DNA from 2 places in the Serratia sp. YWN4 genome. Region 1 is predicted to be linked to the other one. Evidence: predicted binding sites of a transcription regulator. Region 1 holds the regulator's gene; the other holds the start of a gene.

Region 1 (16,663 bases):
ATCTCAACAATACCCGCTTCGATACGCCGGTAGGTGAATGGCGTTTGACCCGCTCCATCGCGCTGGATTACCTGAATACGCAGCAGAGAATCAGCGTTGGGCCGCACTGCTGGCAGAACCCCAATGCCGAACTGTGCGTGCCGAGAACCATCGAAGCCGGAGCCAGCGGCCAGGCCAGCGTGGTGCTCAACCGTTTTGATCTGGCGATGATTAAACCATTCCTGGGGCCGGACACCGCGATGAGCGGCGTATTCAGCGGCCGGGCGGATGTCAGTTGGCAACCGGGCGGTGTGTTACCACAGGCGCGAGTCTCGCTGGTGGGCAACAGCGTGAAAGTGGTGCAGCAGATGCAGGGTAGCGCGCTGCCGATTGCGTTTGAAACGCTCAATCTCAACGCGGGGATGAACAATGGCCGCATGCAGGCTGACTGGCTGATCAAGCTGGTCAACAATGGGCAGTTCAACGGCAACATTCAGATCGCCGATCCGCAGGTGCGCCGTAATATCAGCGGTAATGTGAATATCACCAATATCTCGATGGATTTGCTTAAGCCGATGTTGACGCAGGGCGAAAAAGCCTCGGGGATGCTGAATGCCAATTTGCAGTTGGGCGGCAGCGCGCAGAGACCGTTGGTATTTGGCCGTCTGGCACTGGATAAGGCGATGATCACCGGCCACTGGATGCCGTTTGATATGACCGAAGGCCGCCTGGCGGTGAATTTCAACGGGATGACCTCAACGCTGGAAGGGCTGCTCAGCACCACCCATGGGCAACTGAATCTGGCGGGTGATGCTGACTGGCATGATATCAATGCCTGGCGTGCGCGCATCGCGGCTAAAGGCAATCAGCTACGGGTCACAATACCGCCAATGGTGCGTATTGACGTTTCACCGGATCTGGTGTTTGAAGCCACGCCGCAGCTGTTCGCACTTAACGGTTCGGTTGATATTCCCTGGGCGCGCATTACGGTGCAGGAACTGCCGGAAAGTGCGGTAGGTGTCTCCCGTGATGAAGTGATGCTCAATAACCAGTTGGAACCGATTAAACCGGCTACGGCGGGGATCCCGATCAACAGTAATTTGATGGTGCGTATCGGTAACGACGTGCGGTTGGATGCGTTCGGCCTGAAGGCCGTGCTGCGTGGCAACCTGCGGGTGGTGCAGGATCAGAATGGCCTGGGGCTGAATGGGCATATTGATATCCCATCGGGGCGCTTCCACGCTTACGGGCAGGATCTGATCGTGCGTAAAGGCCAGTTGCTGTTCTCTGGCCCACCCGATCAGCCGTTGTTGAATATCGAAGCGGTGCGTAACCCAGATGCTACCCAAGATGGCGTCACCGCCGGGGTGCGAGTGACCGGGATGGCGGATGCGCCAAGACTTGAGGTGTTCTCGGATCCGACGTTATCGCAGCAAGAAGCGCTGTCTTACCTGTTGCGCGGCCAGGGTTTGGGGGCGACCGGTGCTGATGGCAATGCCATGACCTCAATGTTAATTGGCATGGGGGTTGCACAAAGTGGTCAACTTGTGGGTAAAATCGGCGAGGCGTTTGGCGTAAGTAATCTGGCCCTTGATACTGAGGGAGTTGGCGACAGCTCTCAGGTAGTGGTGAGCGGCTATGTCCTCCCTGGCTTACAAGTAAAATATGGGGTGGGAATATTCGACTCGCTGGCCACGCTGACGTTGCGATACCGCCTGATGCCTAGGCTGTATCTGGAAGCGGTGTCTGGCATTGACCAAGCACTGGATGTGCTCTATCAGTTTGAGTTTTAAGCTATGCGAATCATTGTTTACGGCAGTTTACGACGCAAGCAGGGGAACAGCCATTGGATGACTAACGCCCAATGGTTGGGCGATCATGAGCTTGATGGTTATCAGATTTATAATCTGGGCCATTACCCGGCTGCAATCCCTGGAGAGGGCACGGTACATTGCGAAGTGTATCGTATTAACTCATCGATTCTGGCAGAGCTGGACGAATTGAAAAGTAATACCAGGGACTATAAGCGCGAACTGATTCAGACACCTTATGGAAGTGCGTGGATCTACCTGTATAAGCACAGCGTAGAGGGTTTTCCGCGGATCGAGTGTGGTGACTGGCTGAAGCGCCTAGACTAAAAAGCAATAAAAAACGCCGCTCAATGAGCGGCGTTCTTCATCTGAACGGGCGAGAATTACTTCTTGGCGCGTTCGAAAGAGGCAACGATTTCAGCTTTAGCGGCGGCAGCATCTGCCCAGCCGTCTACTTTCACCCATTTGCCTTTTTCCAGATCTTTGTAGTGCTCAAAGAAGTGGGTGATCTGTGCTTTCAGCAGTTCTGGCAGATCGTTCACGTCTTTCACGTGATCGTATTCTTTGGTCAGTTTGCTGTGCGGTACGGCAACCAGCTTCGCATCTTCACCGGCTTCGTCAGTCATCTTCAGCACGCCAACCGGACGGCAGCGGATCACTGAGCCAGGTTGCAGCGGATACGGCGTTGGCACCAGCACGTCAACCGGGTCGCCGTCCAGGGACAGGGTATGGTTGATGTAACCGTAGTTGCACGGATAGAACATCGCAGTGGACATGAAGCGGTCAACGAACAGCGCGCCGGTCTCTTTGTCGATTTCATATTTGATTGGATCGGCGTTAGCCGGGATTTCGATAACTACGTAGATGTCTTCCGGCAGGTCTTTGCCAGCAGGGACCAGATTCAAGCTCATGTCGGTTTCCTTTAATCAAACCAGAAATGGAGTGGCAGTATTATAGCGGACTCTTTTACGATTTCCTGCCCTTTTCATCATGTACTCAAGCGCTAACGACAAAGGGCGCGGATGCGCCCTTTGTTATGTAGATATCGTTGCTGGCTTATTCGTCTGGGAACTCGGCGATAAAGCACTCGGCTTGTTCTACCATCGATTTAGTCCCGACGAAGAACGGGGCACGCTGGTGCAGCTTTTCTGGCACGATATCCAGAATGCGTCTTTTACCGTCGCTGGCTTTGCCACCGGCCTGTTCGGCCAGGAGCGCCATCGGGTTGCATTCATACAACAGGCGCAGCTTGCCTTGCGGGTGGCTGGCGGTGCTTGGATAAATGTAGATACCGCCTTTCAGCAGGTTGCGGTGGAAGTCGGCAACCAGTGAACCGATATAACGTGAGGTGTAGGGGCGCTGCGTCGCTTCATCCTGCTCTTGGCAGTATTTGATGTATTTCTTCACCCCGAGCGGGAACTTGATGTAGTTACCTTCGTTGATGGAATACATGCAGGCTTTTTCCGGGTAGCGCACTTTCTCGTGAGAGAGGCAGAACACCCCCAGAGACGGATCGTAAGTGAAAGCATGCACGCCATAACCGGTGGTGTACACCAGCATGGTGGATGAGCCGTACACCACGTAACCGGCAGCAACCTGAGCGTTGCCAGGTTGCAGGAAATCTTCTTCGGTAACAGGAGTACCGATCGGGGTGATACGGCGATAGATCGAGAAAATCGTCCCGACTGAGACGTTGACATCAATGTTGGACGATCCGTCCAACGGATCCATCAGCACCACATACTTGCCATTTTCAGCCCGCTCGCCGTCGAATATGACGATCTCGTCTTCTTCTTCAGAAGCGATACCCGCGACTTCACCGCGTGCTTTCAGTGCTGCTTTCAGTTTTTCGTTGGCGAACAGGTCCAGTTTCATCTGAACTTCGCCTTGGACGTTGGAAATGCCGCTGGTCCCCAGAATATCAACCAAACCGGCCTTGTTGATATCACGGTGGATGATTTTGGCGCCCAGTTTAATTGCAGAAAGTAGTGCAGTCAGCTCGCCGGTGGCGTGAGAGAAGTCGTGCTGTTTCTCGACGATAAATTCGCCTAACGTTTTCATGACACAATCCCTGAATCTACGGATGGATAGCGGTTTGTTAACAAGCCGCCAACGTTTATCGTCAGCCAGTGTAGCCCAAAGCATTACGCCATTCATAGGCAAATCCATTTCTTCCAGGCGATTCTGAGCGTTAGAATAAGCACTAAATCGATGCACTCAAATGAGAAACCTAATGCGCATACATATTCTTGGGATCTGCGGCACCTTTATGGGTGGGTTGGCAATGCTGGCGCGTTCGCTTGGACATGAGGTTAGTGGCTCCGATGCCAACGTTTACCCTCCAATGAGCACGCTGCTGGAAAATCAGGGGATCGGTCTGATCCAGGGTTACGATCCGGCACAGCTGGATCCCGTTCCGGATCTGGTAATTATCGGCAATGCGATGACTCGCGGAAATCCTTGTGTGGAAACGGTGTTGGAACGCGGTATTCCTTACGTTTCTGGCCCGCAGTGGCTGCATGACCAGGTGCTGCGCGATCGTTGGGTGTTAGCGGTGGCCGGTACGCACGGTAAAACCACCACCGCCGGGATGGCGACCTGGATCCTGGAGGCCTGTGGCTATCAGCCGGGTTTTGTGATTGGCGGCGTGCCGGGTAACTTCGAGGTTTCTGCCCGTCTCGGCGGCAGCCCGTTCTTCGTCATCGAAGCTGATGAATACGATTGTGCCTTCTTCGACAAGCGCTCCAAGTTTGTGCATTACAGCCCGCGTACGCTGATCATGAACAACCTGGAGTTCGATCATGCAGACATTTTTGACGATCTGAAAGCGATCCAGAAGCAGTTCCACCATCTGGTGCGCCTGGTGCCAGGGAAGGGCAAAATCATCTTGCCGGACAATGACGCGCATCTGAAACAGGTGATGGCGATGGGATGCTGGAGTGAGCAGGAGTTGGTCGGCGATGAAGGGGCTTGGCGTGCGCACAAGCTGACCCCGGATGCCAGCCATTACGAGGTTTTCCTCAATGGCGATAAGGTTGGCGAGGTTAACTGGGCGCTGGTGGGTGAACATAATATGCACAATGGTCTGATGGCGATTGCGGCAACCCGTCACGTTGGCGTGCAACCCGCCGATGCCTGCCGCGCGTTGGGTGATTTCATCAATGCTCGCCGTCGCCTGGAACTGCGTGGCGAAGCCAACGGCGTGACGGTCTATGATGATTTTGCGCATCATCCTACCGCTATTCTTGCCACGCTGGCCGCGCTGCGTGGCAAAGTGGGGGGCACCGCGCGTATTCTGGCGGTATTGGAGCCCCGTTCCAACACCATGAAGATGGGGATCAGCAAAAACGATCTGGCCCCTTCGCTGGGCCGCGCTGATGAAGTGTTCCTATTCCAGCCGCATCACATTCCCTGGCAGGTCGCCGAAGTGGCTGACGCCTGTGTGCAAACGGCGCATTGGAGTGCCGATCTCGAGACATTAGTGGAGATGATCGTCAAAACGGCGCAGCCGGGTGACCATATTCTGGTGATGAGCAACGGCGGATTTGGCGGTATTCATGACAAACTGCTGGCGGCGTTGGCTACAAAGGCCGAACCGAAAGAAGCCTACTGAAGCGTTTTCCCCTCATTTATCAAGTCATGGCCGCGAAAGCGGCCTTTTTTACACAGATAAAAAAGCCCTCGCGAGCGAGGGCAATAGGGTTCGTCGAATAGGACGACGAGGTTTTCTAGGAAATGGGCATTTATCTCAGAACTCGGCAGTGGCAGTGACGAGGGGTGTTCAGCAAATGCGCTCTCTTAGTGATTACTTGTAAATTTCAGCAGTGGCGTGGAAGTTGCCTTCGTTGCGAGCTTCGATCACACGATACGCTGTTGCCCCTTTGGCATCGGCTTTGGCAGACAGTGCCTGACGGATATCTGAAGGGGCTGCACCGACGCCGCTGACGGTGATGGTACCTGTGGATTGCAGTTTTTCAGCTTGCGATGCATCGATGGATTGTGCTGCAAAAGAGCCAAAAGAAAGCATAGAGAGAAGGCTGATTGCTGCAACGGTAGTTTTAATTTTCATGATTTATCCTCTTAGTGTTCTTTTATCAGTTCCAATGAACTGTGATTTACGTCACGAAAATGAGTATACATCTAGTAACTACAAAAATTAATAGTCAGCTAACAATTTCTAGTGAAACTTTATTCGGTCATCATTCTTTTTAAGAACCTAATGGAATAAAAAGCGATGATTAAATGAGCTGTTGATGTTAAATTTATGTAATTTCAACAGGCTAAGTGCTTTTGACTAAAAGTGCGAAATATCACAGATACTACTGATTGCTCACACAGGAATGTCATTGAAATGTGCTGCAAGTCGGTAAATAAGCAGCTTTAAACTTGGTGAGGGATGTTGGGGTGAGAGTGCTATGGCAAGAAAGCGTTAACAAAATAGGGCTGATTGCCCTATTTTGTTAACGGAATGCATCACAGTTCCTGTTCGAACAGCGTGAGAATGGCTTCAAACAGTTGGCGCGCGGTAAATGTGCTGGCTGGGGTGACGAAGATCGTATCATCACCGGCGATAGTGCCGAGGATCCCTTCGGATTTACCCAGGGAATCCAGCAAGCGCGCAATTAACTGTGCGGCGCCTGGGCTGGTATGGATCACCACGATGGCATCATTGTGATCGACATCCAGCACCAGATTCTTCAGCGGGCTGGTGGTGGTGGGTACACCGAGTTCCGCCGGAAGGCAATACACCATCTCCATTTTGGCATTGCGTGTGCGCACCGCGCCGAACTTGGTCAGCATGCGAGACACTTTGGATTGGTTAATGTTTTCGAAGCCTTCTTCTTGCAGCGCCAAAACGATCTCGCCTTGAGAACTGAATTTTTCTTCTTTCAATAACGCCTTGAACGCTTTGATCAGATCTTCCTGCTTTGCGGGATTACGCATTTTGCACCGTGGAATGTTGATAATGGATGCCATTATTATGCATATAAATGAATTTTTATGCAATCTTGGCGTGCCAAGAGCAAATAGTAACGTGCGGAAAATAAGGAAGGGCCGGGATTTTAACAAAATCCGTATCTCATGAATATGCCCTTTTGGCGTGGGAAACGAGTCAGCTCCCCGGTAAAGAAAATGTTATTAAAATGATGTTGTTCTGATGTTATGTAAGGGTGTAATGTAACGGCCGGTTAACTCGCCCGTGAAGAACCTCGCACTATTTTCGATTAGTGTGCGCTATGCCCTTAATGCGTAAGCTATTTAATCTAAAATGATCGCGACATCGGCCATTTTATTGCGCCAGCTCTAAAACCGACTGTTAATAGGTTGTTTTTAAAGGTGTAATAAATTAAGGGCCGAGGCCAAAGAATTCACGGCGCTTTTATATTTAAGATAATAAAGGAGTATAGGATGAAAGTTGCAGTTCTCGGTGCTGCTGGCGGTATCGGCCAGGCCCTCGCCCTTCTACTCAAAACCCAGCTTCCTTCAGGTTCTGAACTCACCCTCTACGACATTGCCCCTGTTACCCCAGGCGTTGCCGTTGACTTAAGCCACATCCCAACCGCAGTTAAAATCAAAGGCTTCAGTGGTGAAGATGCGACTCCTGCGCTGCACGGTGCCGATGTGGTGCTGATTTCTGCCGGTGTTGCTCGTAAGCCTGGTATGGATCGTTCAGATTTGTTTAATGTGAACGCCGGTATCGTGCGTAACCTGATCGAGCAAGTGGCTAAAACCTGCCCGAAAGCCTGCATCGGTATCATCACCAACCCGGTGAATACCACGGTGGCGATTGCCGCAGAAGTGCTGAAGAAAGCCGGTGTTTACGACAAAAATAAACTGTTTGGCGTTACCTCGCTGGATATTATCCGCTCCAACACCTTTGTGGCTGAGCTGAAAGGTAAAAAGCCGGAAGAGCTGGAAGTGCCGGTCATCGGTGGTCACTCTGGCGTTACCATTCTGCCACTGCTGTCGCAGATCCCAGGCGTGAACTTTACCGCGCAGGAAGTGGCTGATCTGACCAAGCGTATCCAGAATGCGGGTACCGAAGTGGTTGAGGCTAAAGCCGGTGGCGGTTCAGCGACCCTGTCTATGGGCCAGGCGGCGGCACGTTTCGGCCTGTCTCTGGTGCGTGCGCTGAGCGGTGAGAAAGGCGTGGTGGAATGTGCCTATGTTGAAGGTGACGGCAAATATGCTCGCTTCTTCGCACAACCCCTGCTGCTGGGCAAAAACGGTGTTGAAGAACGTAAAGACGTCGGCGCTCTGAGCGCGTTCGAGCAACAAGCGCTGAACGAAATGCTGGACGTGCTGCACAAAGATATCGAACTGGGCGAAAAATTTATCAATAACTGATAGCGCCAGTTCGATTAGCTTTACAAAAGCCGCCGGAACAACAGTCCGGCGGCTTTTTTTATTTGTCTCATGATTTGATACGGCTTTTTCGATCCAGCAAACGTTGTGTGTGCGGATCAAAATACCGGCTTGGCCAAATTTCCGCAGGATGAACATTCAATGCGTCGGCAATCAGCCATTCTCCTTTCGGCCAGGGGCGTGACAGCGCATTGGCAAGGGTAGATGAGCTTAGCCCTGCCTCGCGTGAAACCGCTGCCAATGTCGTCCCTCTCTTCTTTAATGCCGCTATTACGTCTGCTGGATGCCAGTCTGGGTTCCGTGAATTCATGTTTACATTCCTTTTTTGATTAGAGAAAGTTCTGTTAGTGGTATAACTAACAGGTCAGAATTAATCGTTTGAACAACATGAAGCGCTTATTCAGAAACCAGAATACCACTAAGTTTCTAAAAAACATCTTATGGTTTCTGAAAAATTTGTTTTGCCACACTATTGTCCAGAGATAATGGCTATGAAAAACGAGTGGTTTGCTGCCAAGGAGCTTACAGGCATCGCAGGATTACCTTCTTCTACACAGGGAATCAATCTGATGGCGCGGCGCGAAGGCTGGGTCAGCCGCCGTCGTAAAGGCGTACAGGGAAAGGCGTTGGAATATCATGTCGACAGCTTGCCCAGCGGCGTGAGGAAACTGTTGATACTGCGGGAGGAACCGGCGGCCTATGAGGTGGAGCGGCAGGATCCTTTGGCGGTCTGGATTGAATATTATTACCATCTGTCAGACAGCGAACGGGCGCAGGTGATGGCGTTTCTGATGCGCGAAGGTGTCGGCAGTTTGCTGGTGTGGATCGCCGAGCAGAACAAGTAGCGCACGGCGCTGTATATAACATTCATCCCTGCTGCAAGCTGTGTTCAGTGCGGCTTTCGTTTTACCTTCTCTATGAGTCAATAAGCCTGGCTTGAGTTATCGCCGGGTAATTTTCTTACGCGGCAACTCTATAATGAATGGTGTGACTAACGGAGGGGCATTAATCGTTTGTTCCACTGGAACTCATTAATGCAGAGAATTAATAGGCCTGTAATCCAGGCCTATTTGAATATTAGGAAAGAGGTATTTCTTAAAAATCGCGTTGAACGGCCAGATGGGCTAATCCTTCCAGCGCCGCACGATGTGGCGATTTCGGCAGCACCTGCAAGGCGGCAATCGCTTTGTCCGCTTCTTCTTCCGCGCGTTGGCGGGTGTAGATCAGAGAACCGCACGCCTCCATGGCGGCCAGCACCGGTTCCAGCAGATGGCGGCCATTCCCCTGCTCAATGGCTGTGCGGATCATCGCTGACTGTTCCGCATTGCCATTGTGCATAGCGTGCAATAAAGGCAGCGTGGGTTTGCCCTCATTGAGATCGTCACCGGTATTTTTGCCCAGCGTGACCCCGTCGGCACTGTAATCGAGCAGATCGTCGATCAACTGGAACGCAGTACCCAGGTAGCGGCCATAGTCCTGCAATGCTTTTTCTTCTGCCTCACTGGCACCGGCAAGAATGCCCGATGACTGGGCCGCTGCTTCAAACAGGCGGGCGGTTTTGCTGTAGATCACCCGCATGTAGCTTTCTTCAGTAATGTCAGGGTCGTGCACGTTCATCAACTGTAGCACTTCGCCTTCGGCAATCACGTTGACGGCCTCAGACATCAGCGCCAGCACGCGCAGCGATTCCAGGCTGGTCATCATCTGAAAAGCACGGGTATAGATGAAGTCTCCAACCAACACGCTGGCCGCATTGCCGAACGCTGCGTTGGCGGTAGCCTTGCCACGGCGCATATCGGATTCATCCACCACGTCATCATGCAGCAGCGTGGCGGTGTGAATGAACTCGATCAGGGCTGCCACGGTAATATGTTTATCACCTTGATAGTGCAGCGCCCGCGCCGCCAGCACGGCGATCATCGGACGAATGCGCTTACCGCCACCGCTGATAATGTAATAGCCAAGTTGATTGATGAGCGTGACATCGGAATTCAACTGTTCGAGAATTGTTGCGTTCACGGCCGCCATATCTTGCGCGGTTAACTCAGTAATTTGTTCTAGGTTCATTGTATTTTTTCAGCTGTGTTTCTGTTCACCGCGATGAGATCGCTGCTCACATCGGTATAGGGCGGTCACTGTCGCCTTTGATTGTACTTGAAAAACGACATAGATAAACGCCATGAAAGAAACTGTGTTTTTTTTCTTCTTTTTTCACCTTCTGGCCCTATTCTGCACTTGTCATGCGCGGGATTATTGCGTAGAATTCGCGCCCTATTGTGAATATTTATAGCGCGCTCTGTACTGAACAGTTGGGCACGCGGAAAGCGGAGTTTTATATGTACGCGGTTTTCCAAAGTGGTGGTAAACAACACCGAGTAAGCGAAGGTCAAACCGTTCGCTTGGAAAAGCTGGACATCGCAACTGGTGAAGCGGTTGAGTTTGACCAGATTCTGATGATCGCTAATGGCGAAGATATCAAAATCGGCGTTCCTTACGTCGATGGCGGTAAGATCAAAGCTGAAGTCATTGCTCACGGTCGTGGCGAAAAAATCAAGATTGTTAAGTTTCGTCGTCGTAAGCACTACCGTAAGCAGCAGGGTCACCGTCAGTGGTTCACTGATGTTAAAATCACCGGCATCAGCGCTTAAGTTAGGAGAGCGGATTAATGGCACACAAAAAGGCTGGCGGCTCGACTCGTAACGGTCGCGATTCAGAAGCTAAACGTCTGGGCGTAAAACGCTTTGGCGGCGAAGCAGTACTGGCAGGCAGCATCATCGTTCGTCAGCGCGGCACCAAATTCCACGCGGGTACCAACGTGGGTTGCGGCAAAGACCACACTCTGTTTGCTTTGAAAGACGGTAAAGTCAAATTCGAAGTTAAAGGCCCGAGCAATCGTAAATTTATCAGCATCGAAGCTGAATAATTTTTCGAGCCTTACGAAATAGATGTAAGCCCCGCAATTCGTTGCGGGGCTTTTTACATTTATGGGTTGCTTGTATTCAGGCCCATAGGCATTAGGAAAAATGGAAACAAAACAGCAGGCTGGTATGGGAATTCTCCTGGCGCTTACCACCGCAATTTGCTGGGGGGCGTTGCCGATAGCGATGAAAGAAGTGCTGAAGGTGATGGAGCCCTTTACCGTCGTCTGGTATCGCTTTGCTTTCGCCGCTGTCGGTCTGGGCATGATTCTGGCGGTGCGTGGGCGTTTGCCATCGGTGAAAATATTTCGTCAGCCGCGCTGGTTGCTATTGCTGATTGTTGCCACGGCAGGATTGCTGGGCAATTTTGTGTTTTTCAGTTCTTCACTGCAATACCTGAGCCCGACGGCATCGCAGGTGATTGGCCAGTTGTCACCGGTTGGCATGATGTTCGCCAGCGTATTGATCCTGAAAGAAAGGATGCGAATCACCCAGGTGATTGGAGCATTGATGCTGATTTGCGGGCTGATGTTGTTTTTCAACGTCAGCCTGATTGAGATTTTTACCCGACTGACGGATTACACCCTCGGTGTTCTGCTGGGCGTGTGTGCCGCCATGGTTTGGGTGACCTACGGGGTGGCTCAGAAAGTGCTGCTGCGCCGATTGGCTTCGCCGCAAATCCTGGTCATGCTGTACACTTTATGTGCAATCGCGTTGTTCCCGCTAGCCAAGCCTGCGATGATTTTCCAACTCAGCCACTGGCAGTTGGCCTGCTTATTGTTTTGCGGGGCTAATACGCTGATTGGCTACGGTGCACTGGCAGAGGCGATGGCGCGTTGGCAGGCGGCGCAGGTGAGTGCGATAGTGACGCTCACCCCGTTGTTTACCCTGATGTTTTCAGATTTATTGGCGCTGGCCTGGCCGCAAGTATTCGCCGCCCCGACATTGAATGCTGTCGGTTATGTCGGTGCTTTTGTGGTGGTAGCAGGCGCCATGTTTTCCGCAATTGGTCACCGCTGGTGGCCGCGACGGGCAGAACCCAACCTGATTGTTTCTTTGAAGCAGTCCGGTGAATGATTTACGGAGACGGTAAATGAAGTTTGTAGATGAAGCGACGATCCTGGTGGTTGCAGGTGATGGTGGTAATGGCTGCGTCAGCTTCCGCCGCGAGAAATACATCCCGAACGGTGGGCCGGACGGCGGTGACGGCGGTGACGGCGGTGACGTCTACCTGCTGGCTGACGAAAATCTGAATACCCTGATCGATTACCGCTTTGAAAAATCTTTCCGTGCCGAACGTGGCCAGAACGGCCAGAGCCGTGACTGTACCGGTAAGCGCGGTCAAGACATTGTGATTAAGGTGCCGGTGGGCACGCGTGTGCAAGATCAGGGCACCGGTGAGATCCTCGGTGATATGACCCGCCATCAGCAGCGTTTGATGGTAGCAAAAGGCGGTTGGCACGGCTTGGGTAATAGCCGTTTCAAGTCCTCGGTAAACCGTGCTCCGCGCCAGAAAACCTTGGGTACCAAGGGTGAAATGCGCGACATTCTGCTGGAACTGTTGCTGTTGGCCGATGTTGGCATGCTGGGGCTGCCGAATGCCGGTAAATCGACGTTCATTCGTGCGGTGTCTGCTGCCAAGCCAAAAGTGGCGGACTATCCGTTCACCACGCTGGTGCCGAGCCTGGGCGTGGTGCGTATGGACAGCGAGCAGAGCTTCGTGGTTGCCGATATCCCTGGGTTGATTGAAGGTGCTTCCGACGGTGCTGGCCTGGGTATTCGCTTCCTGAAGCATCTGGAACGCTGCCGTGTGCTGCTGCATCTGGTGGATATTGCTCCGATCGATGAGTCCGATCCGGTAGAGAATGCCAAGATCATCATCAATGAACTGAATCAGTACAGCGAGAATCTGGCGCAGAAGCCACGCTGGCTGGTGTTCAATAAGCTTGACCTGCTGGATGCAGAAGAGGCCGCCGAACGCGCCAAGGCGATCGTAGAGGGCATGGGTTGGGAAGGTAAGTACTACATGATCTCCGCCGCTAACCGCGAAGGCGTTAATGCGCTGTGCTGGGACGTGATGAACTTTATCAACACCCAACCAAAAGCGATGGCGATTGAAGAAAGTGCGCCAGAGAAAGTCGAATTCATGTGGGATGACTACCACCGTGAGCAAATCGCTGAAGTGGAAGCCGAAGCGGAAGACGACTGGGATGATGACTGGGATGAAGATGACGACGAAGGTGTCGAAATCGTCTATCAGAAATAATTCTGTTCTGGTGTGATCAGGATGAATAAAGGGCCCAGCGATGCTGGGCTCTTTCATGGGTTTAGCACGTTATCGGGTATCCAGCACTGTGCGCTCAAACCACTGGCATCGGTACGGTTTTCAAGCCGCAGCCAACCGCGATGCAACTGTGCGATACGGATCACAATATTCAGCCCAAGCCCGCTGCCGCCGTAACGTTGATCCATCCGGCGAAATGCCTGCGTCAGCTCTCCGGCCTGTTCTGGCTTAATTCCAGGCCCTTCATCCAGCACCTGTAAGCGCTGCCCGCGATCTTGCGGGGTGAGTTGCACATGAATGGTGCTATTTTCCGGACTATAGCGGTGGGCATTCTCTACCAGATTACGCAACATCAGGCGCAGCAGGACCGGATCGCCATGGGTAGCGGCCTGAGCAGGCAACTGCCAGAGCAATTTCTGGCCGCGTTGGGCTGCCAACTCTTCCAGTTCTTCTTGCAGCGGTTGGATAACGTGGGTTACCCAGTCAAACTGCTGATAATGGCCACTGGCAAAATTCTGACCAGCGCGCGACAGCATCAGCAATTGCTCAACGACGTGCATCAACTGATCAATGCGGGCAATCAGTATCTTGCTTTCTTTAATCCCTTGTTGCTCCATCAGTTCCAGATGCAGGCGGATACCGGCCAGCGGCGTACGCAACTCATGGGCGGCATCGGCGGTAAATAGGCGTTCCTGCTGGATGGTGTGATCGAGGCGTGAAAACAGTTGGTTCAGCGCGCTGGTCACTGCAACCATTTCCAGACTGCTGTTACTCACGGGTAACGGCGTCAGGTTATCTGCGGAGCGTTTTTCTAACCGCTCCTGAAGTTGATTAAGCGGACGGGTAATCCAGCTGATGGCCCAGAAAGAGGCCAGCAGAGTCACGATCATCATGATCAGCGACGGGGCAAGCAATGAGGCGATGGCCTCGGTAATTTCGGTATTAACCCGTTCATTGCGCATTTTGGCGGACAGGGTTTCATCCACCAGAAAGCTGATTTGCTCCTGGCTTTCATGCCATAGCCAGAATGCACTGATAAGTTGGGTGACCAGAAGGATCAGCGCCAGCATCAGCAACAGACGGCGGCGCATACTGATCATGATGCGGGTTCCAGGCGGTAACCAATGCCGCGCACGGTGCGAATACGATCTTTGCCCAGCTTACGGCGCAGGTTATGGATGTGAACTTCGAGGGTGTTCGATCCCAGATCGTCATTCCAGGTATAGAGATCCTGTTGCAGCAACTCGCGATTGACGGTCTGACCGGCGCGCATCATCAGGCGTGACAGGATGGCGAACTCTTTTGGCGTGATATCGATCGACTGTTGTTGCAGATAGACCTGCTGGTTGGAGAGATTCAGCGTCAGATCGTCCTGTTGCAGCAGGTTATCGCTGTGGCCCTGATAACGGCGGAGCAGCGCTCGTACCCGGGCTTGCAGCTCAACCAAGGCAAAGGGTTTGATCAGATAATCATCGGCACCGGCATCCAGGCCGTCAACGCGATCTTCCAGAGCATCGCGCGCGGTCAGGATCAGCACCGGTAGGTCTATCTGCATACGTCGCCACTGGCGCAGCAGGCTGGCACCGTCGAGATCCGGCAGGCCAAGATCCAGAATCACCATGCTGTACTGACTGGTGACGATCAGGCTGTTGGCTTCGGCCGCCGTGGCGGCACAGTCACAGGCATAGCCTTCGTTTGATAAGGCCAATGCCAAGCCTTGCTGCAACAATTCATCGTCTTCAACAATCAGTAGTTTCATGCTGATTGATCCTCAATTGTTCTGATAAATATCGCGATACAATCTGCTTTCAAAACGGACTAACGGGGCGCGACGCTGCTTCTGATCTTCTGGTGGCACCGCGTAACCCGATAAGAATTGCACAAAGGCATAACGTTGGCCGCTGGCGGTGGTGATAAAACCTGCCAGATTATACACCCCTTGCAGAGCACCGGTTTTGGCAGAAACTTTGCCATCGACGCCCGCTTCATGCAGGCCACCGCGATAGCGCAGGGTACCGTCGTAGCCGGACAGCGGCAGCATGGAGATGAAATTCAACTCATTGTCGTGTTGGGCGATGTATTGCAGTGCCTGCATCATGGTAGCCGGTGTCAGCAGGTTGTGGCGCGACAGGCCCGAGCCGTCGACCACGATATTATTGCCTAAATCTACCCCGGCTTTTTGGCGCAACACTTGGCGCACGGCGTCAGCACCGGCACGCCAGGTGCCGGGAACGCCGAAACGCTCGTGCCCAATGGTGCGGAATACGCTGTCGGCGATCATGTTGTCGGATTTTTTCAGCATGATTTTCAGTAATTCGTGCAGTGGCGCAGACTGTGTCTGGGCAATCACCGTACCGGTCATGCCGGGCAAGGTCTGGCGCTTGAGATGACCACTTATCTGGATCCCTGCCTGCGTCAGTTCATCTTTCAGGATTGCACCGGCATAACTGGCACCGTCCTGAATGGCAAAGGCCAGCGGGAGCGGTTCGCTGCGCTGCGTCAGGCATCCGGTCAGCGTAAAGCGGTTCAACTCGCCTGGAACCACGTCCAGCTCACAATATTGTGCATCCGCAGAACCTTTCGCCAGCGTGCGTACCTGGCTGAACATATTGACCGGATAGAAAGAAGCAACGCGGATAAAGGCCATTTCACCGGGATTCGGCGCGCTGTAAAGCGATACCGAGAAGCAGTTGCGATCAACAATTGCCGCCGCTGGCGGGGCGCTGAAGCATTGGGTCATATCGTTCCACGGCCAGCCTGGAGCCTTATCGTGGCTGGCAAATACCGACGTATCGACCAGAACATCGCCGCGAATTTCACGCACGCCCTGCTTTTTCAGCACCGCCACCATATTGCGCAGGCTCTGACGCTTGAAGGTCGGATCGCCACTGAAACGGGCGATAAGATTACCGCGCAACACGCCATCCGTGATGTTGCCCTGGCTTTCCAACGTGGTAGTAAAACGGTAGTCAGGTCCGAGCTGTAACAACGCCGCCAGCGCTGTCAGCACTTTCTGAGTACTGGCCGGTAATGCCATTTGCTGTGAGTGATAATCGATCGTTGGCGCAGTGGCACCAATCTTCTGAACTATCAGGGCAAGGTTGGCCCCATCAGGCAAATATTGTGTGTAATCTTCGACCGGGGCCGCATTTGTATTAAGAACAAATGCACAGGCCAATGCACTGACAATTCGTGAAAAACGCATAATCTCGGGGTAACAGCTGGATAACGTGTTGCCATACTACGGTGCATTAAGGGAGAAAGTAAACGATGACCCTTAAGGAACTCTAGGCTAAAATGCATCT
Region 2 (16,663 bases), 740 kb from region 1:
CTGGGGGCTGGTGCAGCAGTGGCCGCGTGAACAACTGACCGCAACCCGATGGTACTGCCAGCCGTTACCTACCGATGCTCTGCAAGCCTGTGCCCGGCGTTCATCCCGTGCCGGTATCGTGGTGGTGCGCGGAGCTGGGGTGATTGCCAATGCTGAACCGTTGTGGCTCTACCAACTGGCCAGTGAAACCAATACGGTGGGGGATGTTGCGCTACAAGCGGAAAAAGGTGGCTGGCTGGATTTTTGCCCCGAGAAGAAAGAGAGTGATTGTGCCGATTAAACACGCCAACGCGCATTCTCAGCAGGGATTCAGCCTGCCGGAAGTATTGATCGCAGCATTGTTATTCGCGGTCTCTCTATTGGGGCTGTTACAATATCATCAGGTTTTGTTGCAGGCTTTTCAGCGGCAATGGCAATACCAGCAGGCCTGGTCGTTGGCGCATCACCAATTGGAAATGTTTAACGCCGGGACGATAACGCAGGATAACGCCTTACCGTTACCTCCCAACTGGCAGCGCGAAATGGAAACCCGGACGGCGGAAGCGCCTTGCCTGCGGCGAACGGTAAAAATACAAACACCACTGCGGCAGCAGGTTGAACTCAGCCGATGGTATTGCATCGGGCAGTAATCAGTACGAAATACCGGCTGGTATTTCAGACTGCGGACAAAGCCAGATATTAGGGAGAGCGTGCCGAAGGGGTCGTAGCGGCGTAAGCCGCCGGAGCGCCCCTCGGTGCGCTAGGCCCGAGTATCTCGGGCTTAAAAACCACTTTGTCATCAACCTCAAATACCGGCTGGGTATCTATTCGGTTTAAAGGAGCAGCATGTTTAGGGTCTATCACTCCAATCAGTTGGATTTACTGAAAACGCTGACCAGTACGTTGATAACCAGAGAACCCTTGGCCGATCCTTTTCAGCAGGAAGTGGTGTTGGTACAAAGCCCCGGTATGGCGCAGTGGCTGCAAATGCAATTGGCAGAACAATTGGGGATCGCCGCAAATATCGCTTTCCCGCTGCCTGCCACCTTTATCTGGGATATGTTCACTAAGGTTTTGCCAGGGATCCCAAAAGAGAGCGCCTTCAGCAAAGATGCCATGACCTGGAAGCTGATGTGGCTGCTGCCTGAGATGCTGGTGTTGCCCGAGTTTGCACCGCTGCAACATTACCTTACCGACGACGGCGACAAGCGCAAGATCCACCAGCTTGCCGGTAGAGTGGCGGATCTGTTTGACCAATATCTGGTTTATCGTCCGCAGTGGCTGGAAAGCTGGCAGCGCCAGGAACTGATCGACGGGTTAGCGGAGGCTCAACCATGGCAGGCTGCCTTGTGGCGCAGACTGGTTGAGTACACGGATGAACTGGGGCAGGAGAAATGGCATCGCGCCAATTTATACCGCCGTTTTATCAGCGATCTAGAAAACGCCGAGCAATGCCCGGCTGGCTTGCCACCCCGAGTGTTTATCTGCGGCATTTCAGCCTTGCCACCGGTCTATCTGGAGGCGTTGCAGGCGCTCGGCAAGCACATTGATATCCACCTGATGTTTACCAATCCCTGCCGTTATTACTGGGGGGATATTCAGGACTATGCGTTTCTTGCTCGCCTGCAAAGCCGCAAACGTCGCCACTACCATCAGGCACAAGAACAGGGGCTATTTCGCCAGCCAGAACAGGCCGCGCAGTTGTTTGATGCCGAAGGTGAGCAGCAACTGAGCAATCCGCTGCTCGCTTCATGGGGCAAACTGGGGCGTGACCATCTGTATTTGCTTTCGCAGATGGATGCAGTACAGGAAATTGATGCCTTTGTTGATATTCCGCCAGACGGCCTGCTGCATGCCATTCAGCACGACATGCTAGAGCTGGAAGATCACACGGTGATCGGCACCACGTTGGAAACGTTTGAGCACAGTGGCAATAAACGGCGGTTGGATCCGCAGGATCGTTCTCTCAGCCTGCATGCCTGCCACAGCCCGCAGCGTGAAGTTGAAGTGCTGCACGATCAACTGCTGACCATGCTGGCCGAAGATCCCCAACTGACAGCGCGCGATATTATCGTGATGGTGGCGGATATCGACAGCTATACCCCCTATATTCAGGCGGTCTTCGGCAATGCGTCTGCTGAGCGCTACCTGCCGTTTGCCATCTCTGATCGCAAGGCCAGCCAGGCACATCCCGCTTTACAGGCTTTTATCTCATTGCTCGATTTGCCACAGAGCCGCTTTACCTCAGAGCAGGTATTGGCACTGTTGGAAGTGCCTGCGTTGGCCGCCCGTTTTTCCATTCAGGAAGAGGGGTTGCGCCTGCTGCGCCATTGGACGGGGGAAGCGGGCGTGCGTTGGGGATTGGACGACGACAACGTGCGTGAACTGGCCTTACCGGCAACCGGTCAGCATACCTGGCGGTTTGGCATTACCCGTATGTTGCTGGGATATGCAATGGACAGTAATGCGGGTGATTGGCAAGGGGTATTGCCGTATGACGAATCCAGCGGGCTGGTAGCCGAACTGGCCGGGCAACTGGCCGATCTGCTGTCTCAGCTCAGCGATTGGCGCAAGCTCCTGAGTGAGGAGCGATCGCTGGCCGAATGGCTACCACTGTGCCGTCGCTTGCTTGATAGCTTCTTTAAGACGGACAGTGAAACGGAAGAAGCATTAGCGCTGATTGAACGGGACTGGTTGAAGATCATCGAGTACGGGTTATCGGCTCGCTATCCCGATACCGTACCCTTGACGCTGCTGCGCAATGAATTGGTGGCTCGGCTCGATCAGCAACGTATCAGCCAGCGTTTTCTGGCCGGGCAGATCAACTTCTGTACCTTGATGCCGATGCGTTCCATTCCGTTCAAGGTGGTCTGCCTGCTGGGGATGAACGATGGAGTTTATCCACGTACTTTACCGCCATTGGGTTTTGACCTGATGGCTCAACAGGTCAAACGTGGCGATCGCAGCCGCCGTGACGATGACCGATATCTGTTCCTGGAGGCGCTCCTCTCGGCCCAACAGCGGCTCTATATCAGCTTTATTGGTCGTTCGATTCAGGATAATAGCGAGCGCTATCCGTCGGTGCTGGTTACTGAACTGCTGGAGTACCTGGAGCAGAGCTATTGTTTACCGGGTGATGAGGCCTGTAATGCAGACGTCAGTGCGCATCGGGTAGGCAAACATTTACTTAGGTGGCACCCTCGCATGCCGTTTGCTGCCGAAAACTTCCTGCCGGGGAGTGAAGCACAAAGCTATGCCGCAGAGTGGCTGCCAGCGGCAGATGGCCGTGGGGCTGCCTATCCGGCGTTTAATCAACCATTGCTGGTTGAAGAGAAAACACAAATTTCGCTGGATGGGTTGCTGCGCTTCTATCGCCATCCAATACGGGCGTTTTTTCAATTGCGCCTCGGCGTCAACTTCATTCTGGAAGAGACCGAACTGCCGGAGGAAGAACCCTTTATTCTGGATAACCTCAGCCGCTATCAATTCAACAGCCAACTGCTGAATACTATGATAGAGCAAGAAGATACAGCGCGGTTATTCCAGCGGGTGCGTGCGTCTGGTGGTTTACCCTATGGGGCATTTGGTGAGATCTACTGGCAAACTCAGCAGGAAGAGATGAGCGAACTGGCTGAACGGGTACGCAATGAGCGGCAGGAAAACAGCAGCCTGGAATTGGATATTGACGTTGCGGGCATACGTATCAGTGGTTGGCTGCATCAAGTCCAACAGGATGGCCTGCTGCGTTGGCGGCCAGCCACGCTTTCGGCGGTAGATGGTATTTTGCTTTGGTTGGAACACCTGGTGTATTGCTGTGCTGGTGGCACGGGAACCAGTCGCATGTTCGGGCGCAAGAATTCTATCTGGCGTTTTGCGGCACTTTCCGCCGGGGAAGCCCATGACCAGTTGGCCGAACTGGTTGCCGGTTATCAGCGTGGCTTGTCACAACCCTTGATGTTGTTAAACAAAAGTGGTTGGGCGTGGTTGAGCCAGTGTTATCAGGCGGAAACGCAGCAGATTGACTGGGCTGAAGAGGTGCAAATCAAAGCGCGCGCCAAGCTGCTGCAAACCTGGCAGGGGGATCAGCGGATACCGGGGGAAGGGGCCGATCCCTATATCCAGCGCGTTTTCCGGCAAATGGATAATGCCTGCCTTGAACAAATTTTGCACGAAACGGAGCGTTATCTGTTGCCGGTGGCGCGTAATAACCTTGGGTAACAATCCTTCGGTGGTACTGATTAGTGGGAGATGATAAAAAATAGCGAGGTTTATATTTAACCATTTGAGTTGTCTCTGGTCTTACATGGCGTACCGGCATAGGTTCGTTGTCCTTCAAGCGGTGTAACTTGAAATCTTTTTATTTTTTCGTTTTGCAGAGTGCCGTTAACGTCAGGGAGTTGGCGTAGCGGCAAGATAATAGGGGTTTATTTTGGATATGCGCAGACAGTTGGTCCGCATTACTGGGTTAGTGTTGTTAGTTATGTTTTGGGTGCCGTTAAGCTGGGCAGCTCAAGGATGGCAACCACTGGCGGAGAAGATCCACAAAAGCGATCACGATCCGCGCCATTACCAGGCAATTAAACTGGCGAACGGGATGACGGTGTTGCTGGTTTCCGACGCACAGGCACCGAAATCACTGGCTGCGCTGGCGTTGCCGGTCGGTTCGCTGGAAAACCCAGCCAGCCAGCTCGGATTGGCCCATTATCTTGAACACATGGTCTTGATGGGATCCAAACGCTATCCGGAAGCGGAAAACCTCGCGGAATTCCTGAAAAAACACGGCGGCAGCCATAACGCGAGTACCGCGTCTTACCGTACCGCTTTTTATCTGGAAGTGGAAAATAACGCGCTGGAAGCGGCGGTGGATCGTATGGCCGATGCCATTGCAGAACCGCTGTTGGATCCAGGCAATGCCGATCGTGAACGTAATGCGGTGAATGCCGAACTGACTATGGCCCGTTCCCGCGACGGTATGCGCATGGCCCAGGTCAGGGCCGAAACGCTGAACCCTGAACACCCCAGCGCCCGTTTTGCCGGGGGTAACCTTGAGACACTGAAGGATAAACCGGGTAGCAAATTGCACGATGAACTGACCGGGTTTTACCAGCGCTATTATTCCGCCAATCTGATGATGGGGGTGTTATACAGCAACCAGTCACTGACGGACATGGCGGAACTGGCGGCCAGAACCTTTGGCCGTATACCAAACCGTGAGGCGCAAGTGCCGCCGATCACCGTTCCTGCTGTAACCGCTGAGCAGCAAGGCATCATCATTCATTACGTGCCCGCGCAACCGAGCAAACAGCTGAAAGTTGAGTTCCGCATCGACAATAACAGTGCGGAATTTCGCAGTAAAACCGATACCTATATCAGCTATCTGATTGGTAACCGCAGCAAGAATACGCTTTCTGACTGGCTGCAAAAGCAAGGGCTAGCTGATGCCATCAATGCGGGTGCCGATCCTATGGTGGATCGCAACGGAGGTATTTTCTCGATCAACGTTTCACTGACCGACAAAGGCCTGATGGAACGTGACAAAGTGGTTGCGGCTATCTTCAGCTATCTGAACATGTTGCGCAGTGAAGGGATCAAGCAGAGTTATTTTGATGAGATTGCCGACGTTCTGAATCTGGACTTCCGCTATCCGTCGATTACCCGCAATATGAATTATATCGAATGGCTGGTAGATACCATGCTGCGTGTGCCGATCGAGCACACGCTGGATGCTCCTTATCTGGCAGACCGCTTTGCTCCGCAAGCCATTGCGGAACGTCTAAACCAGATGACGCCGCAGAATGCGCGCATCTGGTTTATCAGCCCAGATGAACCGCATAACAAAACGGCTTACTTCGTTGAAGCCCCTTATCAGGTCGACAAAATTACGCCGGAGCGTTTCGAGAAGTGGCAGCAGTTGGGCAAAGGGATAGTTCTTTCTCTGCCGGGATTGAACCCCTATATTCCTGATGATTTCACCCTGAACACGCCGTCGCACGAGTTTACCAAACCGGAAATGGTGGTGAATCAGCCGGGTCTGCGCGTGTTGTATATGCCGAGCCGTTATTTTGCCGATGAGCCCAAGGCCGATGTCACCGTGGCTTTACGCAACCCTCAGACTATGGATTCAGCACGTAATCAGGTGCTGTTTTCCCTGATGGATTATCTCGCCGGTCTTTCGCTCGATCAGTTGAGTTATCAGGCTTCTGTCGGCGGGTTGAGCTTCTCCACCTCACCAAACAATGGCCTGATGTTTAATGCCAGCGGTTTTACCCAGCGTTTACCGCAACTGCTGACTTCGCTGATTGAAGGTTACTCCAGCTTTACGCCAACCGAAGAGCAACTCGCGCAGGCTAAATCCTGGTATCTGGAACAGCTGGATTCGGCAGAGAAGGGCAAAGCGTTTGAGTTGGCAATCCAACCGGTGCAGATGCTTTCTCGCGTGCCTTATACCGAGCGTAGTGAGCGCCGTGAAGTGCTGAAAACGCTGACGCTGAAAGATGTTTTGGCCTATCGCGACAGCTTGATGACCGAAGCCACGCCAGAACTGCTGGTGGTAGGCAACATGAGCAAACAGCAGGTGGACACGCTGGCCTCTACGCTGAAACAGCACTTGGGTTGCACCGGTGTGACCTGGTGGCATGGTGAAAATGTGGTGGTTGCCAAGCGTCAGTTGGCAAACCTGCAACGCCCAAGCAGCAGTACCGACTCGGCATTGGCGGCGGTGTACGTGCCGACGGGTTACGATGAGGTGACCGGCATGGCCTACAGCTCCTTGCTGGGGCAGATTATCCAGCCCTGGTTCTACAGCCAGTTGCGTACCCAGGAGCAGCTCGGTTATGCCGTATTCGCTTTTGCCACGTCGGTCGGCCGCCAGTGGGGCGTCGGTTTCCTGTTGCAAAGCAACAGCAAACAGCCCGCTTATCTTTATCAGCGCTATCAGGATTTCTATCCTAAGACTGAGAAACGTTTGCGTGAGATGAGTGAGGCTGATTTCGCTCAGTATAAACAGGCGATGATCAACGAACTGAAACAGCGCCCACAAACCCTAGGGGAGGAGGCTGGCCGCTTCAGCAATGATTTTGATCGCGGTAACTTCGCTTTTGATACTCGCCAGAAACTGATTACCCAGATTACGGCCATAACCCCAGCCAAGCTGGCAGACTATTTCCAGCAGGCCGTCATTCAGCCACAGGGTTTGGCCGTGTTGTCACAGGTGAGTGGCAGCAGCCATGAGAAAGCTGATTTTGCCGCACCGGGTGAAGGCTGGGTGACTTATCCCAATACTTCTACTCTACAGCAAACGTTGCCACGCCAGGTGGCGACACCATGACCACCCTTGTTCCTCAGAGGCTTGATGCACTGACGTTACCGCTGTTTGGCGAGCGGTTGATTGAGGCTTCGGCAGGAACCGGTAAAACCTTTACCATCGGGGCGCTCTATCTGCGTTTGCTGCTTGGCTTAGGCCAGGCAGCCGCCTTTCACCGCCCTCTGACGGTAGAGGAGATTCTGGTCGTAACCTTTACCGAGGCGGCTACCGAGGAATTACGTGGCCGTATTCGCAGCAATATCCACGCATTGCGGATTGCCTGCGTGCGCGGGCGAAGTGAAGGCCCGCTGTTTTCTTCACTGATGGCAGAAATTGGCGATCTGCCTGATGCGGCGGCGCAACTGCTGGCGGCAGAACGGCAGATGGACGAAGCGGCGATCTACACCATCCACGGTTTTTGTCAGCGAATGCTCACTCACAATGCGTTCGAATCCGGCATCCTGTTTGAACAAACGCTGATACAGGATGAGTTGCCGCTGCGGCGTCAGGCTTGTGCAGATTTCTGGCGGCGCCATTGCTACCCCTTGCCGTTGAACGTGGCAAGGGCGGTAAGCCAGGAGTGGAGCGGCCCGGAAGCGTTGCTGAGCGATCTTGCCGGTTATTTGCAGGGTGAAGCGCCAGCATTACGCCAGCCGCCGAAAGATGATGAAACGGTACTGCTGCGCCATGAGCAGATCGTTGCGCGTATCGATGCCATTAAAACGCAGTGGCAGGCCAATGCGGGGGAACTGGAGGCATTAATCAGCCAATCAGGCGTCGATAAGCGCAGCTACAGCAGCAAACATTTGCCTAACTGGTTGAATAAAGTGGGCGAATGGGCCGGGCAGGAAACGCAGGATTATCAACTGCCGAAAGAGTTGGATAAATTCCGCCAGTCGATATTGCTGGAGAAAACCAAAAAAGGAGAAGCACCGCGCCATGGGCTGTTTGTGGCGATTGATGAGCTGTTTGCTGAACCTTTAACGCTGCGCGATCTGATTATGGCCCGCGCATTGAGCGAAATACGTACCTCCATTGCGCAAGAGAAGCGCCAGCGTGCCGAACTGGGGTTTGATGACCTGCTCAGCAAGCTGGATGCGGCGCTGCAAAGCGCCGGTAGCGAACAGCTGGCTCATGCGATCCGCCAGCGTTATCCGGTGGCGATGATCGATGAGTTTCAGGATACCGACCCTCAGCAATACCGCATCTTCCAAAAACTTTATATTGGCCAACCAGACTGCGGTTTGCTGCTGATTGGCGATCCTAAACAGGCCATTTATGCTTTCCGCGGCGCGGATATCTTCACCTACATGCGCGCTCGTTCAGAGGTGAGCGCCCACTATACGCTCGAGACTAACTGGCGTTCATCACCGGCGATGGTGGGTAGCGTGAATCGGCTGTTTGCCCAGGTGGAAAACCCGTTTCTGTTCAGCCAGATCCCATTTATTGATGTTGCTGCCGCGCAGAGGAATCAGGGGCTGGTGTTTGAATGGCAAAACAAGCCACAACCGGCACTACAGTTCTGGTTGCAGCCGGGGGACGGTGCTGGAGTAAGTGATTACCAACAATTGATGGCCCGTTGGTGTGCGGCGCAAATCAGGGATTGGCTCAGCGCCGGGCAGGCGGGTGAAGCCTGGCTGGTGAATGGTGATAAACGCCGTAGCGTGCAGGCGTCGGATATTACCATTCTGGTGCGTAGCCGTACTGAGGCTGCGCTGGTGCGTGACGCACTCAGTGCGTTGGCAATCCCTTCGGTCTACCTTTCCAATCGCGACAGCGTATTTGATACGCCGGAAGCTAAAGACCTGCTGTGGTTATTGCAGGCGGTGCTGGCACCGGAACAGGAACGTACCTTGCGCAGTGCAATGGCGACCGGGTTGCTCGGGCTGGATGCGGCTGCGCTGGATAGCCTGAATCAGGATGAACAGGCCTGGGATGCATTGGTTAATGAGTTTGATGCCTATCGTACCCACTGGCAGCGGCGTGGCGTGTTACCGATGCTGCGTGAGGTGATGGCTCAGCGGCATCTGGCCGAAAACCTGCTGGCCAGCCCCGGCGGTGAGCGCCGTTTGACGGATGTGATGCATCTGGGTGAACTGTTGCAGGAGGCCACGGCACAGTTGGACAGCGAACATGCGTTGGTGCGTTGGCTGGCACAGCAGATCGCCCAGCCGAATCGCCAGTCAGATAATCAGCAACTGCGTTTGGAAAGCGATCGCCATCTGGTACAGGTAATTACCATCCACAAATCCAAAGGGTTGGAGTTCGATCTGGTGTGGTTACCCTTTGTCGGTAACTTCCGCCAACAGCAACAGGTGCTGTACCACGATCGTAAGACTTTCCAAGCGTTGCTGGATCTCAATGCCAATGAAGAAAGCATCGCCTGGGCCGAAGAAGAACGGCTGGCGGAAGATTTGCGCCTGCTGTATGTGGCGCTGACCCGCTCGGTATACCACTGTAGTATCGGTATCGCGCCGCTATTTCTGGGCACGCGCAAAAAGCAGGGAGAGACCGATTTGCATCGCAGTGCGCTGGGGTATCTGGTGCAGGCGGGGCAGGCCGGTGATGCCGCCTACCTGAAAGAGAGCCTGCAAAAGCTGGCTACTGGCAGTATTAAACTCGCACTGGTGGATGCGCCCGATGCACACCCTTGGCAGCCTCAAACAATCACGGCGGCCGAACTGGCGGCAAAACATTTTTCGCGGCGGATGCAGGATTTCTGGCGCGTGACCAGTTATACCGGCCTACAGCAGCACGGTACGGCAGGCATGCAAGAGTTGTTGCCGCGCTTGGACGTCGATGCCGCCGGGGAGCACGTGGCAGATAAAGCACCAGAACTGACTCCGCATACCTTCCCACGTGGCGCGGCACCGGGGACTTTCCTGCACAGCCTGTTTGAAACCTTGGATTTCACGCAGCCGCTTGATGAAAAAGCATTGTTGGAGCAGTTGCAGAAGCAAGGTGTTGAGGAACATTGGCTGCCAGTTTTGAAAGAGTGGATGCAGGTGTTGCTGAATACGCCGCTTAATGACAGCGGCGTGGTTCTTTCTGCTCTGAAGCCACAATTCAAGCAGGCGGAAATGCAGTTCTATTTACCGATCAACGGGTTGTTGCAGGCGCGAGAGCTGGACCAACTGGTGAAGCGTTACGATCCGCTTTCTGCACGTTGCCCTGAACTGAATTTCCAGCAGGTGCAAGGCATGTTGAAAGGCTTTATCGACCTGGTGTTCTGCTGGCAAGGTAAATACTACCTGCTGGATTACAAATCCAACTGGCTGGGTGAAGACAGCAGTGCTTACACCCAGCAGGCTATGGAACGGGCGATGGCGGAGCATCGCTACGATCTGCAATACCAGCTTTATACCTTGGCGCTGCATCGCTACTTGGGGCATCGCCTGGCGAATTATGATTACAACCATCATTTTGGTGGGGTGATTTATCTGTTTTTACGCGGCGTTGATGCTGAACATCCGGGCAACGGGATTTTTGCCTGTCGGCCGGAGGAAGCGTTGGTGCAAGGGATGGATCGTCTGTTCAGCGGAGCAGCCATCAGCGCGGAGGATGGGCAATGATTGAGATCCTGAATCAGGCGTTGGTGTTGGGCGCATTACGGCCTCTGGATGTGCATTTCGCCCAGATTGTCGCTGGAGATGACGAACCGGAACTCCTGTTGGCAGCCGCTAGCCTGAGCGCGGAGGCGGGAGCAGGTCACGTCTGCCTGCTGTTGGATCAGTTGTTACCAGAAAACCTGTTCAATGGTCGCCAGCCAGAGCTGGCATTGGCCGCCTGGCAGGCGGCGGGGCAGCCGGATTTAGCCCGTTGGCAACAATGCCTGGCGGCTTCGGCTGCCGTGAGCGATGGCAACTCAGCCACGCCGCTGGTGTTACAGCAGCATCGGTTGTATTTGCAGCGTATGTGGCAGAGTGAAGGCGAAGTCGCGGCCTTTATTAGCAGCGACAGGGTTTCGCAACCGGTTGAAGAGGCACAGCTTCGCGCGATCCTCGATCAACTGTTTGGTGAGGCGGCAGATGAACCGGACTGGCAGAAGATCGCTGCCGCCGTGGCTGCCACTCGCCGCATCGCCGTGATCTCCGGCGGCCCAGGCACCGGTAAAACCACCACCGTGGCCAAATTGCTGGCCGCACTGGTGCAGCTTGGTGGTGATGAGCGCTTACGTATCCAGCTTGCGGCTCCCACCGGCAAAGCGGCAGCGCGGCTGACGGAATCACTGGGCACTGCCAGCCGTCAGATCCCCCTCACACCGGAGCAGCGCGCGTTGTTCCCGGCGGAAGCCGCCACCTTGCATCGTTTGCTGGGCGCGCAGCCCAACAGCCAGCGGATGCGTTACCACCGGGGTAACCTGTTGCATCTGGATGTGCTGGTGGTGGATGAGGCGTCAATGGTGGATTTACCGATGATGGCGCGATTGATTGCCGCTTTGCCGCCTAAGGCGCGGGTGATATTTCTTGGCGATCGCGATCAGTTGGCTTCGGTGGAAGCGGGGGCGGTGCTGGGGGATATCTGCCGTTTTGCCGAGCAAGGCTACAGCGAGGACCGTGCAGCCCAACTGGCACGCTTGACGGGATATCCGTTACAGGGGCAGCCTGCGGGAGTGGCAGTGCGTGATAGCCTGTGTCTGCTGCGTAAAAGCTATCGGTTTGATGCTAAATCCGGCATTGGTCAGTTGGCCTTGGCGGTGAATGCAGGGGATGGCAAACAGGCGATGGCGGCGCTAAATGGCCGCTATGGTGACGTGGCCGGTTATCCGCTGGCAGAAACCGAGGATTATCAGCAACTGCTGGATGCCTGCGTTGAGGGGTATCGTGATTATCTCCGGTTGGTGGCCGAAGGCGCTGATGCCACTACGATACTGGAAGTTTTCGGTCGTTTTCAGGTGCTGTGTGCTTTGCGCGAAGGGCCGTTTGGCGTCGCCGGGTTGAATGAACGCATTGAAAGCGGGTTGCAGCGTGCGGGTCTGATCCGCCGTAATCCTGGCCCGGCGGGGCGCTGGTATTTAGGGCGGCCGGTGATGATTGGCCGCAACGATAGCGCATTGGGGTTGTTCAACGGCGATATTGGCATCGCCTTGCCCGGTGCAGAGGGCGATCTGCGGGTGCACTTCCAGTTACCGGACGGCAGCATTAAATCGGTGCAGCCGAGTCGTTTACCGGCGCATGAAACCGCTTATGCGATGACGGTGCATAAATCGCAGGGATCGGAGTTTGAGCATACGGTATTGGTGTTGCCGAATCATTTTCTGCCGGTGCTGACTCGTGAACTGGTGTATACCGCCATCACCCGCGCACGTAAGCAGCTTTCGCTGTATACCACGGATAAGGTTTTGCTGAGCGCCATCCGCACCCCTACGCAGCGCCGTAGCGGGCTGGCAGAACGGTTGCAGGCAGGGGAATAGGGCGCTGTGATACAGCGCCCGTAAAACGCTTACAGATCGGCCAGCAGGATTTTTGAGCGGCGCTGATAGTTATACAGCGCCTGTTTCTGCATCGGCAGAACATCCACTTCCGCTGGCGTAAAGCCACGCTCTTGGAACCAGTGGATGCTGCGGGTGGTCAACACAAACAGCTTCTGCAAGCCCATTTGCCGTGCCTGGCTCTCTACCCTTTGCAACAGCATTTCGCCACGCGACGAACTGCGATAATCCGGGTGGACTGCCACACAGGCCATTTCACCAATTTTCTCTTCCGGGAATGGATAGAGTGCGGCACAGGCGATCGTCAGGTTATCACGCTCGATAATCGTGAACTTGTCGATCTCCATTTCCAGCTGTTCCCGCGAACGGCGCACCAGAATGCCTTGCTGCTCCAGCGGGCGGATCAGCTCGAGTATGCCACCGATGTCGTTGATCGTCGCACGGCGTACCTGTTCGGCGCTCTCCATGACGATCTGAGTACCGATACCGTCGCGTGAGAACAACTCCTGCACCAACGCTCCGTCTTCCTGATAGCTGATCAGGTGGCTGCGGCGCACACCGCTGCGGCAGGCTTTGACCGCCCCGCGCAGGAAACGCACGGTGCCGGAATAGTAATCGCCGGTTGCTTCCAGTTGTTCAATGCGTTTTTGCGCATCGTTGGGGAACAGCTCAGGCGCGATCTGCCCTTCTGCGTTGGCTACCCCTTGCGATGAGCAGAAACCAATCATTTTTTCTGCTTTCAGCTTGATGGCCAACTGCGTGGCCACCTCTTCCGACGTCAGATTGAAGCTCTCGCCGGTCACGGAAACCGCCACCGGGCCAATCAGCACAATCGCATTGCTGTCGAGCTGGCGATGGATAGCTTCTTCGTCGATACGGCGGATGCGGCCGCTGTGACAATAGTCAACGCCATCATCCACACCGAGCGGCTGGGCAATGATAAAGTTGCCGCTTACCACGTTGATGTGCGCTCCTTGCAGCGGCGTGTTGTTCAGGCTCATGGAGAGCCGTGCGGTGATATCCAGTTGCAGCAGGCCAGCAGCCTGTTTGACCAACTCCAGCGCGTGGGCATCGGTAACGCGGGTATGTTTGTGATAAATCGGTTCGTAATTGTGCTGCGCCAGATTGCTATCAATCTGCGGCCGTGCGCCATACACCACCACCAGGCGGATCCCCAAGCTGTGTAATAGCCCGATATCATTGATGATACTGGAGAAATTCTCGTGTTCGATGGCTTCACCACCCAGCATGACGACAAACGTCTTACCGCGGTGGGCATTAATATAGGGAACTGAGTGACGGAATCCTTGGACCAGCTCTGTGCTACGTTCCTTCACGGCAAAACCTCTTTTGCATATTTATACGATATTTTTGTATTTTTATTCTTTTATTGCCCTGATGGCAAGCAGGAATTTGCGTGGAGATCCTGGTTAACTCAGTTATTTCATTAATAAATTGAAAAAACATAAAAAGATTTCCTAATGACAGCCACGAATGGATTGGTTAAAGTTTTTGCCATTGTCACTTTTGGGTGTTTTTTTAAATCTTTATCGCTGCTGGAGCCGCATGACTAACGCTAACCACAATCCAGGTCGCCGTCGTTTGTTACAGGGGGTTGCCGCAACCTGGTTGCTGAGTGTGAGCCGCGTAGGTTTTGCCGCCGCTTCGAACGTGATTGCCGTTCGCGTCTGGCCTTCCTCGACCTACACCCGCGTAACGTTGGAATCCAGCGTGCCGCTGAAATACCAACAGTTCGCGCTTGCCAATCCTGACCGCATCGTGATCGACATCGAAGGGGTTCACCTCAACAGCGTGCTCAAAGGGCTGGCTGGGCAGGTGCGCAAGGAAGATCCTTACCTGAAGCAGGCGCGCGTTGGCCAGTTCGATAAAAACACCATCAGGCTGGTGTTGGAGCTTAAGCAGAGCGTCAGCCCGAATATGTTTACCTTGGCGCCGGTGGCTGAATACCGCAACCGACTGGTGGTGGATCTCTATCCCACCAAGGGGGGCACTGGTGAAGAATATGATCCGCTGCTGGCGTTGCTGGAAGATTACAACAAAGGGGATCTGGAGCGATCGTTACCGGCAGAAGCGCCGCAGGCCGGTAAGGCAGGGCGCGATCGGCCGATGGTGATCATGCTGGATCCGGGGCACGGCGGTGAAGACCCCGGTGCGATCGGCAAAAATAAGACGCGTGAAAAAGATATCGTATTGCAGATTGCGCGCCGTTTGAGTGCGCTGATCAAGCGTGAGCCAAACATGAAAGTGTTTATGACGCGTAATGATGACGTGTTTATCCCGCTGAAGGTGCGCGTGGCAAAAGCCCGCAAGCAGCGCGCCGATCTGTTTGTCTCAATCCATGCCGATGCGTTTAGCAACCGCACGGCGCGCGGGTCTTCGGTTTTTGCCCTGTCGACCAAGGGCGCGACCAGCAATACCGCCAAATTTCTGGCGCAGACCCAGAACGCTTCTGATGAGATTGGCGGCGTAAGCAAGAGTGGTGACCGCTATCTGGATCATACGCTGTTTGATTTACTGCAAACCGCCACCATCAATGACAGCCTGAAATTCGGCAAGGAAGTGCTCAGCCGAATGGGGAAAATTAACCCTTTGCACAAAAAAAGTGTCGATCAGGCCGGTTTTGCCGTGTTAAAGGCGCCGGATATCCCGTCAATCCTGGTTGAAACGGCGTTTATCAGTAACATTGAGGAAGAACGCAAACTGCGTACCAGCCATTTTCAGCAGCAGATCGCGGAATCTATTCTAGCGGGGATTAAAGCCTACTTCGCCAACGGTGGGGCGCAGGCTCGTCACTAACCAGCAGGGCAGGATGCCCGCTTGACGATGGATTTCATGAATTTCAGAGACAAAAAAACACCCGTTAAGGTGCTTGTTCGTGCTTATCAAGATTGGTTGCGGAGGCCGGATTTGAACCGACGACCTTCGGGTTATGAGCCCGACGAGCTACCAGGCTGCTCCACCCCGCGTCCGTCTTGATACTGATATTATCGAACCCACCTTCATATGATACCGCTGGTACAGTATCGGTTGGTTGCGGGGGCCGGATTTGAACCGACGACCTTCGGGTTATGAGCCCGACGAGCTACCAGGCTGCTCCACCCCGCGTCCGTATAATACCTGTTTTTCCATCGAATCCAACCTTTTATCTGATACTGCTGTTGCAGTATCGGTTGGTTGCGGAGGCCGGATTTGAACCGACGACCTTCGGGTTATGAGCCCGACGAGCTACCAGGCTGCTCCACCCCGCGTCCGATGGAAGCGCACTATACTCTCCATGCGTTTTGTTGCAACCCTTTTTGCAAATAATCCCCTTAAAGCCATCTGTATGCTGAATTAGTCCTCAGATTGGTTTTTTTTTCATCATAATCACTTGGCGGGGAATTTTTGGCGGCAAAGATTCCTTTATTTATAGCCGTTTGTTATCGTTCGCCGATAGAACATATCAGCCTGAGAGAGCATGTAATGAAAGGACGTTGGGGCAAATACCTGCTGGGTGGATTAGTGATCGCCGTGCTGGCAGGGTGTTCATCAAAACCGACCGACCACGGGCAGCAGTATAAGGATGGCCGTCTGGACCAGGCGCTGGAGTTGGTGAATCAGCCCAACACCAGAGGCGTTCCCGTTAACGCCCAAGATTACTCCGATCAACTGATGCAGATTAAGAATGCTTCTCCAGCCCTCTTTGGCCGCAACAACACCACTTACCAAGCGGTGCAAAGCTGGATGGCCTCTGGCGCGGATACTCGGCAACTGAGTCAGTTTGGCCTGAGCGCCTATCAGATGGAAGGCGTGGATAACTACGGTAACGTCCAGTTTACCGGTTATTACACCCCGGTTTTGCAAGCACGTTATACTCAACAGGGCGAGTTCCGCTATCCGTTATACCGTATGCCAACCAAAGGTAAACGCCGCTTGCCGGATCGCGCCGC

The links. Region 1 encodes ArgR, which controls arginine synthesis, uptake and breakdown. Its sites were predicted from a motif close to ANTGAATAAAAATACANT; they were not measured.
Region 2: a site for ArgR is predicted at 14,084-14,101, ahead of argA (amino-acid N-acetyltransferase). Genes of this name have one in related genera too.

The regions. Positions count from the first base shown of each region.
Region 1 is NZ_CM147696.1:4,957,039-4,973,701, reverse strand. It holds gene tamB (autotransporter assembly complex protein TamB) at 1-1,772, shown strand, start outside; gene ACX9GT_RS22890 (gamma-glutamylcyclotransferase family protein) at 1,776-2,117, shown strand; gene ppa (inorganic diphosphatase) at 2,174-2,701, opposite strand; gene fbp (class 1 fructose-bisphosphatase) at 2,847-3,851, opposite strand; gene mpl (UDP-N-acetylmuramate:L-alanyl-gamma-D-glutamyl-meso-diaminopimelate ligase) at 4,024-5,403, shown strand; gene yhcN (peroxide/acid stress response protein YhcN) at 5,596-5,859, opposite strand; gene argR (transcriptional regulator ArgR) at 6,264-6,734, opposite strand; gene mdh (malate dehydrogenase) at 7,200-8,138, shown strand; gene ACX9GT_RS22855 (helix-turn-helix domain-containing protein) at 8,206-8,466, opposite strand; gene ACX9GT_RS22850 (DNA-binding protein) at 8,648-9,001, shown strand; gene ispB (octaprenyl diphosphate synthase) at 9,252-10,223, opposite strand; gene rplU (50S ribosomal protein L21) at 10,493-10,804, shown strand; gene rpmA (50S ribosomal protein L27) at 10,822-11,079, shown strand; gene ACX9GT_RS22830 (DMT family transporter) at 11,180-12,151, shown strand; gene cgtA (Obg family GTPase CgtA) at 12,168-13,340, shown strand; gene pmrB (two-component system sensor histidine kinase PmrB) at 13,394-14,458, opposite strand; gene pmrA (two-component system response regulator PmrA) at 14,455-15,117, opposite strand; gene dacB (serine-type D-Ala-D-Ala carboxypeptidase) at 15,130-16,563, opposite strand.
Region 2 is NZ_CM147696.1:4,215,059-4,231,721, reverse strand. It holds gene ACX9GT_RS19860 (YgdB family protein) at 1-280, shown strand, start outside; gene ACX9GT_RS19855 (prepilin-type N-terminal cleavage/methylation domain-containing protein) at 270-629, shown strand; gene recC (exodeoxyribonuclease V subunit gamma) at 826-4,197, shown strand; gene ptrA (pitrilysin) at 4,415-7,306, shown strand; gene recB (exodeoxyribonuclease V subunit beta) at 7,303-10,854, shown strand; gene recD (exodeoxyribonuclease V subunit alpha) at 10,851-12,695, shown strand; gene argA (amino-acid N-acetyltransferase) at 12,725-14,050, opposite strand; gene amiC (N-acetylmuramoyl-L-alanine amidase AmiC) at 14,280-15,530, shown strand; tRNA gene ACX9GT_RS19820 (tRNA-Met) at 15,624-15,700, opposite strand; tRNA gene ACX9GT_RS19815 (tRNA-Met) at 15,763-15,839, opposite strand; tRNA gene ACX9GT_RS19810 (tRNA-Met) at 15,906-15,982, opposite strand; gene mltA (murein transglycosylase A) at 16,197-16,663, shown strand, end outside.